3 regions of the Blautia sp. 1001283B150304_161114_C9 genome follow, and region 1 is predicted to be linked to each of the others. Evidence: riboswitches for the same ligand, from Rfam matches in the RefSeq annotation. Region 1 holds a riboswitch; each other region holds the start of a gene.
The links. A riboswitch is a leader RNA that binds a small molecule or an ion and turns the genes downstream of it on or off. The one in region 1 is predicted to bind cobalamin.
Positions count from the first base shown of each region.

Region 2: another riboswitch for cobalamin. It lies ahead of I4V44_RS12510 (ABC transporter substrate-binding protein); the one in region 1 lies ahead of I4V44_RS04170 (cysteine-rich small domain-containing protein).
Region 3: another riboswitch for cobalamin. It lies ahead of I4V44_RS10660 (hypothetical protein); the one in region 1 lies ahead of I4V44_RS04170 (cysteine-rich small domain-containing protein).

Region 1 covers NZ_JADPGO010000005.1:91,365-97,141, reverse strand. The annotation lists gene I4V44_RS04185 (BMC domain-containing protein) at 352-717, shown strand; gene I4V44_RS04180 (BMC domain-containing protein) at 729-1,157, shown strand; gene I4V44_RS04175 (EutP/PduV family microcompartment system protein) at 1,246-1,761, shown strand; cobalamin riboswitch at 1,824-2,018, shown strand; gene I4V44_RS04170 (cysteine-rich small domain-containing protein) at 2,432-2,728, shown strand; gene I4V44_RS04165 (C1 family peptidase) at 3,139-5,430, shown strand; gene I4V44_RS04160 (hypothetical protein) at 5,450-5,777, shown strand, end outside.
Region 2 covers NZ_JADPGO010000024.1:43,234-49,010, forward strand. The annotation lists gene I4V44_RS12500 (ABC transporter ATP-binding protein) at 156-911, opposite strand; gene I4V44_RS12505 (FecCD family ABC transporter permease) at 911-1,996, opposite strand; gene I4V44_RS12510 (ABC transporter substrate-binding protein) at 2,011-3,117, opposite strand; cobalamin riboswitch at 3,233-3,502, opposite strand; gene I4V44_RS12515 (ABC-2 transporter permease) at 3,590-4,240, opposite strand; gene I4V44_RS12520 (ABC transporter ATP-binding protein) at 4,237-5,082, opposite strand; gene I4V44_RS12525 (GntR family transcriptional regulator) at 5,086-5,457, opposite strand.
Region 3 covers NZ_JADPGO010000018.1:52,852-58,628, reverse strand. The annotation lists gene I4V44_RS10665 (transposase) at 79-1,179, opposite strand; cobalamin riboswitch at 1,628-1,810, shown strand; gene I4V44_RS10660 (hypothetical protein) at 1,952-3,160, shown strand; cobalamin riboswitch at 3,236-3,435, shown strand; gene I4V44_RS10655 (ABC transporter substrate-binding protein) at 3,632-5,194, shown strand; gene nikB (nickel ABC transporter permease) at 5,250-5,777, shown strand, end outside.

The DNA of each region.
Region 1 (5,777 bases):
AAGGGGGCTGATGCTCCTTTTCTTTATGTATAAGTTACCATTATTCCGCGAGGTGTTTTGGCATGAATATGCCAAAATTCCGAGACATACCGTGCGAATTTATGCGATTAGCATAAATTCTATGCATCGCGAAGCGTGTTGCTGTGAACGGAGTGAACCGTAACCATGTATAATATTTTACCGATTTTCAGGTGGATTTTACCTTGACATAAAATTGGATGGATAGTACAGTTTATGTAATTGAAGAGATACATATAAAATTTTAAATCTGTTTTTGGAGACATCAGTGGGAAAGAATATTCTCATGAATTATCCGGATTATAGTTGAATAGTGAAAGCGAGGAATGATAAATGGCAAATGACCATGTAGAACACATAAGAATTGTACAGGAAACAGTTGCTGGCAAGGAGATTACTTTTGCACATGTAATGGGAGGGCCGGCTCCGGTCATATACCAGAAGCTTGGACTGAATCCGCAGGTGGATTACCGTTCATCTGCAATCGGAATTATGAATATGACACCGCCTGAATCTGCAGTGATCGCATCTGATATTGCGGTAAAAAGCGGAAATGTTTATCTGGGATTTGCAGATCGATTTACAGGCACACTGATCATTACGGGAGAGATTTCCGATGTAATGTCAGCGATGACTGAGGTTGTGGATTATTTCAGAGACACTCTGGGTTATGTAGTCTGCAAGATTACCAAAAGATAGGAAGTGTTGGGATGGCAGGGATGACAACCAGAGAATTACTGGAAAAGCTTTATAACCAGGATTATGAGAAACTAAAGGGAAAAAAGCTGCGTATGACCAGGGTAAGGGTTCCGGGAAAGGAAGTGTGCCTAGCGCATGTGATCAATCCTTCACAGAGCTGTATTTATCAGAATCTTGGTCTGCATATTGGAGTCCATGAGGGAGAAGACCACACAGGAGAAGCAATCGGAATGATTCGTTTTACCCCATGGGAAGCAGTGGTTGTAGCTGCTGATATTGCAGTGAAAAGTGCAAATGTGGAGATTGGTTTCATGGATCGCTTCAGCGGATCATTGATCCTTACGGGAGGTCTGACGGAAGTTCAGACTGCAGTGGAAGAAGTGGTGAAATTTTTTAGAGAGGTGCTTGGCTTTAAGACTTGTGCAGTTCACAAAAGTTAAAACATACGAAAAGTCAGTTATTCTGTACCGATGGTGCTTATGTAATTGCCGGAATAGCTGAGAGAAGTGAAAGGGACAGACATTAAATATGAAGAAAATATTTCTGATGGGCAGAAGTGAAGCAGGTAAGACTTCATTAACGCAGGCATTAAAAGGCGAAAAACTTCATTATGTAAAAACGCAGTATACGAATACGGATGATGATACCATTGATTCGCCGGGAGAGTATGCAGAGTCCAAGCATTTCAGCGTAGGGCTGGCCTGTTTTTCTTTTGAAGCAGATGTGGTGGCAATGGTACAGTCAGCAGATGAACCTTTCAGTTTGTTTGGCTATGGCAGTAATGCATTTATTCTGAGACCACTGATAGGAATCATTACGAAAATAGATTCTCCTTATGCGAATGTTCCAATGGTGCGTCAGTGGATGCTGAATGCAGGATGTGAAAGAATTTTTCTGGTAAACAATGTGACCGGAGAGGGGATTGATGAGCTGAGAGCGTTTTTGAATGAGGATGTTCCAAAGCTGAGTCTGGAAGAAGCAAAATTCAGACAGAGTCTTGGTCTGAATGAATGGGATCCGCTGCCGGAAGGTGTGGAATATTGAAAAATATATTGATAAATAGTTGACAAGCTTGTTGCAGGGTGTTATTATAATGACAGTATAATTCCATACAGAACATATTAAGTGCTGATACTGTGAGAAAGAGCAGTACAGAAAGAGGGAATCAGGTGAGAAACCTGAGCGATCCGGTCACTGTAACAGAGGAGCAAATCTCAGAATGTCCATTGTGCCATAGCATGAGAAGGAGAGAGGAGCGATGAGCCTGGAGCCAGGAAACCTGCTTGGTATGGCGAGGTTAAACTTCCGTGTAAAGTGTAACAACCAACTCCGTTGAATCCGCAGCTTCGGAGTGTTGTCTGCTTTTATCGAAGGCAGACATTTTTTATGGAATGCGCCTGTTCTTTATGAATTATACATGATTAAATGGCAGGCGATACTACTTCGGATTTATTCGTTCCCTCCGCGCACTCATGAACGGATTTTTTTCTACCCCGGGGTAGCATCGCTCCCTCTTATTAATTTTAAATGTATGATCTGTGAAAAATACTGTAATGAATTTTCAATGCTTTGTTATGTGAAGAGAAATTGATAATTTATTAGAGTATTTTTTTTATTTCGTCCTCTGTCCTCTGATGGGTGGGATTGATGGAGACTGAGAAAACGGAATTATTCTGGAAAGATAAAAACTTGCAACAGGAGAGGAGAGGTAGCAATGGAGAAACCTTATTGGGAAGGGAAAGAATATTCTTATTTCAGCCATAAGAAATGTGAATTTTTTCCGTGTCATAAGAATGCAGATCCGGATGATTTTAACTGTCTGTTCTGTTATTGCCCGCTATATGCCCTGGGTGAGAAATGCGGTGGGAATTTCCGGTATACGGAAAAGGGAATTAAAGACTGCACAAACTGTATGCTTCCGCATAAGCGAAAAAACTATGGATATGTCACAGGAAAATACCAGGAACTGGCTGATATGATGAAAAGAGCAAAGGAAAGTATCAGCAAATAAGAGGAGAATGCGTTGCTGCTTAGAACGGAGTGAACAGTAACAATGTGTCAGATTAGCACAAATAAGAAAGAACGATTTTCATTGTAATACAATGCTTGTTCTGCTAGAATAAGGATAGCAAAAGAGAAGAGTCTGTAAGATTTTCAAGTCTGTTCTGAGTTAGTATATAAAGCATTTCACACACATTTTCCACACTTTTCACATGCACAGAAGAAAATGCATCACAGGCATTTGACGTCTTTTCCTGGCGACATTTTCTTGTCGGCAGAGCTCTGCATTTCTACATAGAGCCGTCGGAAAACAGGGAAAATTTACTGTTTTCCGACGGTTTTTGTCATTGATCATGGTTGAAAAACAAAAAAGATACTGATATAATAATATTATATTTACGCAAGGGAGTTAACTACTACATGAAAAAAAGAAATACAGCGATACGCGCATTGTCAGTTTTTCTGGCTTATGCAATGGTTTGTACATCGGTACCCGTTGCGGGTCAGGAAATGTTTGGATCCGGAGTCAACAGAGAGACAGAAGAAAATACATCAGATCTGAAAGAATTTCAAAGTTCACAGGCAGATGAATTTGGAACAGATACGGAATCTGATGCAGAACTGTTCGGAAGCGATGATGCAAAACAGGAGTTCCAGGATGGAGAAGCAACGGAAGAAAATACAGATGGAATTCGATATATCAAAGGTCGTCCGTTGACAGAAGAGGAAAGAAAAGAAGAGTTAGAACCTTTTAAAAATTTAAAACCGATAGATCCGGGACCTGAAGTAGAGAGTGATCTGACATCAGTTTACGCTGCATATGGAAGCAGAGAAACAGCATTTCCATCCTCCTATGATTCCAGAAAAGAAGGACTGGTTACTTCTGTAAAAAATCAGAATCCATTTGGAACCTGCTGGGCTTTTGGGATGGCGGCAATTATGGAAACTTCACTTCTGGCACAGAATAAAGGAACTTATGATCTGTCAGAGGAACACTTATCATACTTTTTTTCAAACAGACAGAATGATCCGTTGGAAAATACTCCCGATGATGTGAACTCGGTACTGGGAGATTATCATGAGATAGGAGGCAATGATTATCTGGCGGCTATCTATCTCAGCACCTGGTCGGGAATGACTACAGAAGATGATGTGCCGTTTCCTACGGATTCTTTGCATCAGCAGAATCTGAGTGTACAGATTCCGGAGAGTAAGGCTTATAATTCTGTGGCATATCTGAAAAATGCATCTTTTTCCAAATACAGTGAGGAACGTATGAAGGAAATGCTGCTGAATGATCATGCAGTATCCATAATGCTTTATATGAAAGATAATTATGCAAATCCAGATACGGCTGCATATTGTTATCCTGTTGGAAAATCGAGTTCGACTGTGATTAATCATATTGTAACAGTCGTAGGATGGGATGATAATTATTCAAAGAATAATTTCCTGCCTGTTTCCAATGTGACATCAGATGGTGCCTGGATCATAAAAAACAGTTGGGGAGAGAACAAGGGAGATGGGGGATATTACTATCTTTCCTATCAGGATCCCAATATCAGTAATCTTGTAAGTGCAGAGGCAGTGACTGTTTCTGATCAGAAATATAATAATAACTATTTTTATGATGGTTCTTCAGCTATTTCTTCTATAAAAGTACAGCCTGGACAGTCAGTATCAGTTGTTTATGAAACGAAGGCAGGGAATGGAAACGAAGAGGCTCTGGGAGAAATCAATGTAGTTACCATGAATGATAATGCTTCATATAAAATACAGGTATATACAGATCTTACAGATCTTTCAGATCCGGAAAGTGGAACTGCTGCGTATACGCAGCCCTGTGAAGTTGAACAGCCAGTGGCAGGGGTGCAGACAGTTACTGTACCGGAAGTAATGCTGAAGCAGGGGAGCAGGTATTCGGTAGTGATTACTAACAGTGGAATCAGTTATATCAGTTTTGGTGTGGAAGCAAATGCCGGTTATAAGACATCAGGTGGAAGCAAATGGTTTACTTCCACAGCAGGGATAGAGTCAGGACAGACTTTTCATAAGGGTGCATTAGCAACAGCAGAATGGTCAGATGGAAAGACAAAAAACTGGACTGTAAGGATCAAGGCACATACGAGAACTTTAAATCAGTCATGGGTGCCGGATACGCCGGTATTTCAGGTGAAGGCTTATAATTCCGGGTATAATCTTGTTTCATGGAAAAAGGTTTCGAAAGCTACTGGATATTATGTGTACAGAAAACCTGCTGCAGGAGGAAAATGGTCAAAAATCGCAGATGTCGGGACTTCCACATTAAAATATAAGGACAGTAAAGTTAAAGCCAATGCTTCATACCGTTATACGGTAAAGGCATATTATGAAGCATCCGGAAAAAGATACTACAGTAAATATACAACCGGCGATGTGGTTAAGGCGGCACCTTCGTTGCAGAAGATTTCCTCTGTGAAGTCTGAAAAGAAGGGAATCAGAATCAGATGGAATCCACAGAAAAAATGTAACGGATATTATATATACAGAAAGAAAAAAGGAGGTTCTTATCAGTTGATAAAGAGAATTTCCGGTGGAAATCTTTCTTCATATCTGGACAAAAAAGCACAAAAAGGTGTATCATACTACTATGTAGTAAAAGCATACGTGAAAGAGCCTTATGGGAACACATACAGCAAATACAAAAGTTCATCTGCTGTAAAAAGAAAATGAGAAATGAAGGAAAGAGATTATGAAGAGAAGGTTGGGAACAGTATTGGCAATATTGCTGTGCATTATTGTGACAGCGGTTTCTGTTTATGCTGATGATGGAAAGAGCCAGAATCCGGATTATGCAACAGATTATTACATGATCGTACAGAGTGCACAGGGTGGAGCAGATATTTATGATGAAGCGGATCCGAAGGGAATTAAACTGAATGACGGTCAGATTCCGAATGGAACTGCAATCCATGTTCTGGGTGAGAAAGATGGAACGGACGGCAAAAAGTGGGCATATACCCAGTATCATGGGATGAACGGATACATTCCTATGGATGATCTGGATCCGGCTTCCAGGG
Region 2 (5,777 bases), on a different contig from region 1:
AATTTTCCTGACTCTGGCCTGTCAATACTCAAACATTCGAAATCCTCTGATTTACTACGTAAATTGCTACTTTCTCATGTTTGACGAGTCCCAAGCTCCAAAGTCTTATCGTGCAAGCACGAACGACTTTCTGACCTTTTGACCCTGATATCATATTATAAAAATAAAATATGCATCTTCCCGCGGCTGTCATTTACCACTTCCGAATCTACCTGGTAAATCCTTTTGATCAGCTCCGGAGTGAGTACTTCCTGTGGAGTTCCATATCCTTCCAGCACACCATCTTTCAATACATAAATCTTATCGCAGTATGCCGCCGCAATATTCAGGTCATGGATAGCTGATATTACAGTTACGTTAAGTTTCTTTACCAGTTCCATCAGCATGATCTGATGCGTGATATCCAGATGGTTAGTCGGCTCATCGAGAATCAGTGCAGGCGTCTGCTGTGCAAGTGCTCTTGCCAGAATAACCCTCTGTTGCTCTCCACCTGACAGCGTAGAGAATGTACGATCCGCAAATGCATCCATCTGTACCGTTTTCAGTGCTTCTTCAACAATCCGGTAATCTTTTGCATTATCCCGTTCCAATGCTTTCTTATGAGGGGCACGTCCCATCAACACAACTTCCCGTACGGTAAAATCAAAGTTGTAGTAATTGTGCTGTGCCACAACTGCCATTTTTCTGGCGGAGCTTTTTACGCTCATGGAATGGAGTTCTTCGCCGTCCAGATAAACGGCACCTGCATCTGGCTTCAGGATACGGTAGATGCATTTTAATAATGTAGATTTTCCGCTTCCGTTTGGTCCGATGATCCCTACCAGTTCCTTATCCTTTGACTCTATGGAAATTCCCTTCAGTATCTGTCTGGCGTGAAATCCAACCTGAATATCTTCTGTAGTGATTTTCATTACTTACTACCTCCAAATCCATAGGATTTCCGCACAAGCAGATAAATAAAGCATGGAGCACCGATAATGGATACCAGCACACCGATCGGCATCTCAGAATTCTTCAGGATTACACGACATGCCACATCACACCAGATCAGAAAAGACGCGCCAAGAAGTGCGCTCAGTGGAAGTAATCTTCTGTGGTCAGTTCCAAACAGAATCCTGACTACATGAGGAATCACAAGTCCTACAAATCCAATCACGCCAGCACAATATACTGCAAATCCAATCATTACAGAAGCAACGATCAGGTAAAATGTTCTCAATCTGTGTAAATCTGTTCCAAGTGTGATAGAAACTTCATCTCCCAAAAGCATCAGATTCAGGTTTCGATACTGCGTCCAGAAGATGACCACACATATCAGAGTAACCGGAAGCATCACACCTACTCTGGCCCAGCTTGCCCCTGCAAGACTTCCCATGCTCCATTTCATAACTTCCGTAGCTGCATTTTTGTCATTCGTAATGTAAATAACAAAATTTGAAAAAGCAGAGCACACCGCACTGACCGCCATTCCGGCAAGGATCAGCTTAGCTGATGTTGCCTTTCCTCCCATATTTGCAATAGCAATAACTGCAAAGGAGGTAATCATTGCGCCAATAAAAGCAGTAACTCCGACAGAATTTCCGCCAAGAAAGCTTCCAATTCCAAGCATGATTGCCAGCGTTGCGCCAAGAGATGCACCGGATGAAATACCCAGTACATAAGGATCTGCCAGCGGGTTCTGCACGATTGCCTGCATTACTACGCCGCATACAGAAAGAGCCATTCCAACTGCCAGAGCCAGCAGGACTCTGGGCAGTCGGATCAGCCATACAACATCGTGAATTGCACCTTCTGCATAGGCAGACAGACTTTTTATATGAAATAATTTATAAACAATGACACTGTACACATCCTTCAGCGACAGATCAGCATTACCAAAAGTAATCGCCGCAAGTATGGAAAAAATAAGAAATCCGGCAAGCCCGATGAGGACTGCCACATACATGGATGCTCTAAACACATTGCCTTTTTTTGTCTGTGAAACCTGTTCTTTCACTGTATTTTCCTCAATCAGTCAAGATTAACGTCTGGATATAATCCTTTTGCAAATGTTTCGATTCCATCCTGTGTACGTGTTGCACTTGCATACATCTCGCTGAGCATGATCGGATAAACACGACCGTTCTTTACAGCGTCAAGACTCTGAAGTGCTTCGTCATCCTGAATAACTGCAAGCTGGTCATTCTTAACTGTTTCTGAATCATCTCCTGCATATGGCATATATACTACGAAAATTACGTCAGGATTTGCTGCAATAATATCTTCTTTTCCAACTGTAGATGCATCCGGGTTTGCCAGAGTCGCACCTAACTGTGTTACCATATCTCCACCAAGGCTCTTTGCACCATAGTTTGTGATATCTTCTCCAAGAGGTTCCAGAACCATTACGCTTGGTTTCTCTTCTACATCTGCTGTTGCTGCAAGAGTTTTATCGATCACTGCCTTTGCATCATCTACGATTGCCTGTGCTTTGTCCTGTACATCAAAAATCTTTCCAAGATTTAAGATATCTGTAAATTCATTTTCCAGAGTTCTGTCTCCGTCAGGGCGTGTGTTTGTGTTGTAATAAGTGTTGCAGCCTTTGTCGATCCAGTCTGTTACATTTCCGAGATTTTTATCAGAAAACAGGGAGCTCCAGGATAAGATCATGTCTGGCTCCAACATCGTTACAGTCTCAAGGGATGGGGTAAATTCATCAAGATAATTTGTTTTTGAAAATGCATCTTTAAGTTCATCCGGAACTTCATTGTCAAGACCTGCTGTAGCTACCAGGCGGTCTTCCAGACCAAGTGCAAGCATGGTTTCAATGCTTCCCTGATATACAGCAAGAACTTTCTCCGGTGCCTTTTCATAGGTTGTTTCGATTTCATTTCCATCATAATCATAGGTTGTGATGGTCAGAGGATATTCTGTCTTTGTACCTTCTGCATCTGATGAATCCTGTGCGTCTGCATCTTCCTGTGTATCAGAGTCTGCATCTGCTGCCGGCTGATTGTCCTCTTTGATTGTCTCAGAGTCTGCTCTCTCTGCTGCAAAAGCTGCCGGAGCTGCGGAAACTGCCATAGCTGCTGCCATCATAATTGCCATGATTCTTGTGGATAAATACCTGTTTTTCATTTGACTTCCTCTCTTTTCGTATATGTTATTTACCTGTTCGTGTAACCGAAAAGATGGGACTTCAGAAAAAGTAAAATAGAAGTGATAAAAATAACGGATACTTTTTACGGAAGCTCCTTCTTTACGCTGTCAGGCAGGTTTCCTGACTCACAGATCACAGAAAGTTTCCATAAAATAAAAACTGATACAACATCCATGCTTCAGCAGTTCATGAATGTTGTATCAGAAATATTTCCAGATACTCTCTGGCAGCCGGATTCCGCCTTCTCACATATTTATGCAATGACATATTACAATCCCGCTTTTTTTTCTGTATACAGTGGCCGCAACCGTTCAGGCATTTCACCTGATTCCCTCTCACATTACCATACACAAAATCTGCATATGATAATGTTCACTTAACAGCTTATTCAATTACGCTGATGCAATTTTAGCACACTGCTTTTATAATTACAACCATATTCGAGACACATCAGAATTCTTTCTTCTCCATAAGCCGGACACCCATCCAAAAAGACCCCATATATACAATTACTGTAAATAATACAACTCCGGCCAATACCATTCCCCAGTTCAGTCCATTCAGCCATGCATCGACTGCGTCTGCTGAAAGTCCCATTGTTTTTATCAGAATATAAACTACGGCAAATATAATAGCCCACATGACCATTGCAATATAACGTCCTTTTTCCGCTCCAAAATGTATTACAAGCGGGAGCGATACCGCCAGCATAAGAAGTGCCAGTGGAATGTATATCAGGCTGCCAATGATAGTCTCACTCAGACACCCCTGAAGTTCTGCCACACCTTTGCAGATTACTCCCGTTATCGTTGCAATTCCCCACGCTACAGCCGTAAGCCCTGCTCCCAGCAGATATTTTTCCGCCACATACTGTTTTCTGGTAACCGGCAAGGTCATAAGAAACGCAAGACCATTATCAAACTCATCATAACTTATAGTCGTAATGGCAAAAATTGCTGTGACAATCGTAAAATATCCTGTAGCAAAACTGACACTCCCGCTTCCTGCCAGATTCAGGATGACTTCCATTACAACAACCAGGATAAAAAACTGTTTCTGCTGTTTCATCAGTTCTATATCCTTTACAAATAATCCCTTCATACCTGTTCCTCCATCATCACTACCAGATCATCAATCTTTCCATTCTCAATTACAACATCTGGGTAATTTTCCATATAAAATTGTTTCTGGTTTGTCAGACACCTGTATCCATAAGCTTCTTTCCGGATCTTAATAAGGTATTGCTGATCCAGTTTTTCGTACTCTTCTTCTGCAACTTTAAGAACTGCATAATCCGACAGCAGTACATCTGTATCCTCATGAAGGATAATTTTTCCGGCATGGATCATATAAAAATCGTCACAAAGACTCTCCAGATCTGATGAAATATGTGAACTGATCAGAATAGAACTGCTTTCATTTTCTTCCATATATTCTCTCAGCATGTTCAGCACTTCATCCCTGGCTATCACATCCAGACCAACTGTGGGCTCATCCAGAATCAGCAGTTCTGCCTTATGGCTTAATGCTGCCAGTACTTTAAACTTTGCTTTCATACCAGTGGAAAATTCTTTGATTTTCTTGTCTGTGGGCAGATTGAATCTTCTGCACTGCTGCAGGAATTTCTCTCTGTCAAAATCCGGATATATGCTTTTCATAATATTGGCCACGCCCGCTGCTGTCAGATACATACTGAAGCCTGAATCTGCAAAAACAACTCCCAGTTTCTGCTTATCCTCCGGCTTAAGCTCTTCTGCCTTTTTCCCAAAGACCTCTATCTCTCCGCCATCCGGATGAATCAGGCCGAGCAGAGCTTTAAATGTGGTGGATTTCCCGGAACCATTTCTTCCAATAAGTCCTGTAATCATCCCAGGCTGTACTTCCATAGAACAGTCCAGCGAAAAACCTCTGTAATGTTTCTGCAAATGACTGATTTTCAACATGTCTTAGTCCTCCATGATCATTTCAAAAAGATTTCTGATTTCCTCATCGTTCAGTCCACATCTTCTGCCCTTCATGATTGCCTGCTCCAGATCATGTTCTACTTCTTTGAGCTGTTCTTCCCTCATCAGGTTTTTATTTGTGGCTGCAACGTAGGTTCCTTTTCCATGAACAGTGACGGTAAATCCCTCTTCTTCCAGATTGTCGTAGGCTTTCTTCACAGTCAGGGCACTGATCTTCAGTTCCTTTGACAGACTGCGTACTGAAGGTAATACAGTGTCCGGCTGTAACTCTCCTCTGATAATCGCAGACTTAATCTGGTCTATGATCTGTTCATAAATAGGTACCATGGATGAATTATTGATTATTATATGCATATGTTTCTCCTCCATCTACAAACAGTATATAACAGTGCATAACTGTTGTCAACTGTTTTATACTGTTATACTTTATATTTTATATTTTATCAAACGAGTCTGCCTCCCCCTGTTCATTGATAACATCTCACTTCGATTTGCAGACTAAAAACATTTTTACAGACAAAAAGAAAGATGGATTCGGTTATAAAATTTTCCAAATCCATCTTTCTTCTTATCAGATTCTTAATCCACATTGCTACGTATCTCTACACCGAATAACTACTCTGCAGGGAACTCACTTAATTCGGTTAAAGAATTGTTTTTAATTTGTTTTTATG
Region 3 (5,777 bases), on a different contig from region 1:
GTTACGTTTTGATATTTAGAAACTAAAATTACCTTATTTAATTACTATAAATGAGCAAATTTGAAAAAATGCACAAAATTATCCTGCTAATTTCATAAATGCTTCAAAATCATCACTTGCTTTTGCACATAGGAATAGATACTGATACTTTTCCTGATGAACGGCACTACAGATCCGATGATATCCATCTTGAAAAGACCGATATCCGCCAGTTCCTGTGACACAAATATAATGTGTCAGTGACATCAACAGCCAGTACCTCTGTATTCCCTTTGAGGAGCGTATCTGGTATGTATCCAGGGCCAGATGGTTTTTGCATTGCCTGAAAAATATCTCAATCGGCCATCGACAAACATAACAGGAAAGGATCTCCTGTGTAGATAAGGATACATTTGTGCTAATGAAAGCACGTAGTGCTTTAGGATTACCAAATGCTTTTTCAGGATAGCTTAAAAGAACAACTGCATTTTCTATGCCGCTGAGGTTTCCCTCATACCGGTACACATAATAGTTGCGTTTTTTGACTGTGACGAGGTCAAATCCTTTATGTGTTGTGGATCGTTCAGCAGCCAGTTCACTGAGTTTCTTTTTCATTCCTGATGGATACAGCAGACGGTTTGTTTTCAAAGCACCAATGGTATGGAACCCTTTCTGTACAAAAGTATTGATTATTTTTTCAGAAACATACCAGCAGTCACAAAGGAAATAAGACATTACTGGTGGAACAGGCAGTTCCTTTGCAATATTTTGTACAATATCAATCTTGGAAATTGATTTATTGTACATTACAAAAGCATAGTTCAGGACAATGCCGTTACAGGAAAGCATAACAGCTACTGCCTGATGTCCGTAGTCCTGTTTCCCCTTTAAATGGGATTGGTGAAAGTACGCATCTTCAATCGGATGCAGAGCCTGTGACGAAGGCTTTGTCTTTGAAGCTATCGTATCGTCTACAATGCAGAAAACAGGCTTTCCGGTGCGTGCTGCTTCTGAATAAATAATCTCTATAACAGAACGTTTTAACGTATCTGAAAGTAGAGAATCATCCCATTTCCCTGAATTAAGGAAATGTGCAATCGTAGTTCTGTGACAGGAACTGTTTTTAGCAAAATCCGTGGTTTTTCCATGATATCCTGAAATGAAAATGCTGATCAGGATACTTATAAGGTGGTTTATCACCCGGTTCGAATAAAATTTGCATAAATTTAATTTCTTAAGCTGGTTGTATATGAATGCGGAATGATGTATAGTATTTGCGAGAGACACCTTCTTTCGTAAATGTTGCAAATGTTTGTTTAGGCACTTTCATTATACAACACACGGAATCGAGGTGTCTTTCTTTTATGCAAAATCACGAACTTGCTCATTTATAGTAGTAAAAATATTTTAGCATAAACAAAGAAATGCCACAAGAGAAGGTAGTGCTGCAAAGAGACCCTTATTATGGAATAGATACTGGAATCTGAATATTCAAGACCATAGTAAAAGTGAATAAAAAAACATATAAATATTAGATGTAAATTATTGACGTTAACCAAATGGAATTATATAATAAAAATATAATGAAGTTGGGGAAAAGCCTTAGCGCGGAGTAAAAATAGTTTTTGACTTTTAGCCCCTGATATCATATTATAAAAATAATGCATGTTTCCAGTAATATGGAATTAAAAGGGAAACCGGTGCAAGTCCGGTACGGTCCCGCCACTGTAAAAGGGAGCTTTTTATCATATACGTCACTGCTGAAGAGGCGGGAAGACGATAAAATGCGATGAACTTAAGTCAGGAGACCTGCTTGCATTGGAAAAAAGGTTATTTCTTACGGTGTATAAGAAAGGCTTTATTTTTATACCTAAAATACATTTTAAGAAAAGAATCTTTTTTATTTCAGGAAAGGATGTGAGAAAAGAAAACTTGAACTTTTATACAAATACGATAGAAAGGTAAAAAAGGAATGAAAAAGATAATAAGTTTTATATTGACAATGATTATGCTGCTCACCTGCACCAGTATTTCAGTTATGGCAGCCGATACTCAGAGTGATACAACAAATCAGGACGGAAAAATGACAATAGGAGTGTCCGTATATAATCTGAATGATGCAGAAGTAAGAGCATTTAGAAATTATTTTGAAAATTATGTCGGCATGGCTTTTGATGTCGAGTTTTTATATTCTTCCAGTATAAGTACAGCAGAAGAAGAAATCAGCTTTATCAACGAGCTTCATGAAAGAAATGTAAAGGGAATTATTTCTTTCCTTTCCTCAGATCTTGAAGAAGTTCTTCCGGTATGTGAAGAATATGGTATGTATTATGTACGTGGCTCAGGAACGATCAGTGATGAAATGTATGAGAAAGTAAAGGATAATCCTTATTTTCTGGGAACAATAGGAACATCTGTTGAAACAGAAATGGATGCGGCTGCCAATATGGCGGAGTATTTTGTTTCAGAGGATCAGAATAACCAGAATCATTACATAATAGCATGTGGAGGATCTGCTATCGGTAATGAGATGCATCGTCTGAGAACGATTGGTATTCTGAATAAGCTTCAGGAAGCATATGGCCTGTCATATGAGAAGTCTGTAGAAGAACTGGTGAATACGCAGGATACTGAAGAAATTGAAACAGGCAGTGACATTAAGATTACTCTGGTTCCGGGGTATCCAAAAGATCACCTGGATGAAAAGCTGGCTGATTCGCTGAATACAGGAGAGTATAATGTTATTCTGAGTGTAGTGAGCGCAAGTGATTTTATCAAGATAATTGATGCTTATGAAGAAGAGAACAGTACAGATGTATTGTTGGGTTCCATTGACTGTTTTACAGAAGATACATACGAAATGTTTAATAAAAAGGGATATAACGGCAAGGAAAGAATCGACTATCTTGTAGGAAAATACGGTGCTATCGTTGCACCATCATTTGTTGCCATGAAAAATGCTCTGGAAGGCTTTGCAGAAGATTACCGTGAAGATGGAAGTGCTTTCCGGCTGCAGCAGTCATTCTGGACAGCGGATTCAGTAGATGAGTTTAATAAGCAGTATGCGTTATCTATTGGAATGTATGATAATACATATAGTGTAGAGGACATGATGGAAGTTCTGAAATCCTATACACCGGAAACAAATTTTGAGAAATTCCGGAAATTTACGGAAAAATAGATAGAAAATAAGAGTCTAAAATAATTGACGTATACATGATGGTATGTTATGATAAATGAGTATTCATACGGTCATTTAATGATTTTAGAGATAAGTTCAGACCAGCAGAAGCGTCCTGCTGGTCTGATTAAAAGGGAAACCGGTGTAAATCCGGTACGATCCCGTCACTGTGATAGTTGGTTTTCAGCTGAATGCCACTGGAAGATGTTTTTCTGGGAAGGTGCTGAAAATGGGTAAGCTTAAGTCAGGAGACCTGCTTATTTCTGGTAAAAGAGATTCTTGCGGACGACGAGAAATCCTGATTAAGAGTTACAACTTCATGTGTTGCATATATATGTTTGATTCTTTAATGGTAAGATTTCGTGACGGATGTGGGAGCATCTGTCTTTTTTTTCGTTCAAAATCACAGGAATGGACAGTATGAGAAGGAAGAAAAACAACGAAGAAACAAAAAAAGAAAGGAAGTAAAGGATGAAAAAAACAAAAAGAGAATTACTTGTGTTAGCAGCGGCAACAACAGTTGCATTATTAATGGGAGTTACTGTACAGGCGAAGGGTGATGAGAAGGTTTTAAACTTCGGATGTCAGATGTACACAGATGGATGTGTAAACAGTGCAAATGATGAAAACGGTGGATGGAATGCTATGAGATATGGTATTGCTGAAGCATTATTTAAATTCGATGACAATATGGAAGTTATCCCGTGGCTTGCTGAGAGTTATGAAGTAAATGACGAGCATACAGAATGGACGATCAAGCTGAAAGACGGAATTAAATTCTCTGACGGATGTGATTTAACTCCGACAAAGGTAAAAGAGTATTTTGATCACATGAAAGAGGTAGGACCTTCCGGATCTGCCAAACCGGAGAAATATCTGGAATTTGAAGCAGAAGTTACTGTAGATGATGATGCAAATACTATTAACATCAAAACAAGCAAACCATATGCAAACCTTGTAGGACAGCTCTGCCACCCAACTATGGGAATCACAGATGTAGAACATATTGAAAACTACGATAATGGAATTATTGGAACAGGTCCATACAAGATTGAAGAATTCAATGGTGTAGGTGTTGGTTATACATTAGCTGCAAATGAGTATTATCGTGAAGATGTTCCATACGATAAGATCAATCTGCTGTTCATGGGAGATAACTCCGCAAAAACAATGGCTCTCCAGAGTGGTCAGGTAGACTTGGTTGAGAATATCACAAATGTAGCAGATATTCAGGATTTCCAGGACAGTGATGACTTTACTGTTGATATTGCATCCGGTGTACGCTGCGGATTTGCATGGATGAACTTTGATGGTGTTCTTGGAAACAAAACACTTCGTCAGGCAATCCTGATGGCAATTGATAATGATACAATCTGTAATTCCAGAACAATCGGTGGACTTTATACACCAGGATTCTCCGTACTGCCTTCTACTCTGAACTATGACTATGACAAACTGGAAAATCCATATACCTATGATCCGGAAAAAGCAAAACAGATTCTGGATGATGCAGGAATCGTTGATACAGACGGAGATGGAATCCGTGAACTGGATGGTCAGAATATCAACCTCAGATATATTTCTTATGAAAACCGTCTTCTGAATGACTTTGCAGATGCTCAGGCACAGTATCTTGCAGAAATCGGTATTGGTGTTGTTCCTGAATACGGAAGCTCAGATGATCAGTGGAGTAAACTTGCAGCACTGGATTATGACTTTAATAACAATAACTGGATCACTGTTGGTACCGGAGATCCTCTGGCATATATGGCTAACTGGGCAACTGATACCAGCTACTGCGCATACTCCAACCCGGACTATGACAAGTTATATGAAGAATTAAAAGGTGAAATGGATCCGGAAAAGAGAAAAGATCTGATCTTCCAGATGCAGCAGATTCTGGTAGATGATGCAGCGGTTCTGATTGATGGATACTACAACTCATCTATGATCTACAGTAAGAAAGTTGGTTCTGCACATATCCATACAGCAGATTACTACTGGCTGTCAACAGAAATTACTCCTGCAGAATAAGAAAAGTCTGCGAATTGTGAAGTTACTGAATAGTTACAAACAGAAATAAAAAGAGGTGTCTTTTTTGAGTAAAAAGCAAATAATCAAGCGTTTATTACAGATTGTGATCGTATTGATCGGTATCAGCTTTATTACATTTGCACTGACCTTTATGTCACCAGGTGACCCTGTACGAAACATGTACACGGCAACCGGTGTAATGCCTACTGAAGAAATGGTTCAGGAGACACGCGAGGAACTTGGTCTGAATGATCCGTTTCTGGTGCAGTATACCAGATGGCTTAAGAACTGTCTGAAAGGTGACTTTGGCAAATCATACAGCTTAAATAAACCAGTTACAGAACTTCTTGCAGCCAGATTATGGCCGACTTTGAAACTTACATTAATGGCCATGATCCTTATGCTGGTTATTTCTGTACCTTTAGGTATGTTGTCTGCCATATATAAAGATAAATGGATCGATTATCTCGTCCGGGGAATTACATTCCTCGGATGTGCGATGCCTAACTTCTGGGTTGGACTTCTGTTAATGCTGGCATTCTGTGTTTATATCAATGCATTTCCGGTTATCAGTTCTGCGGGA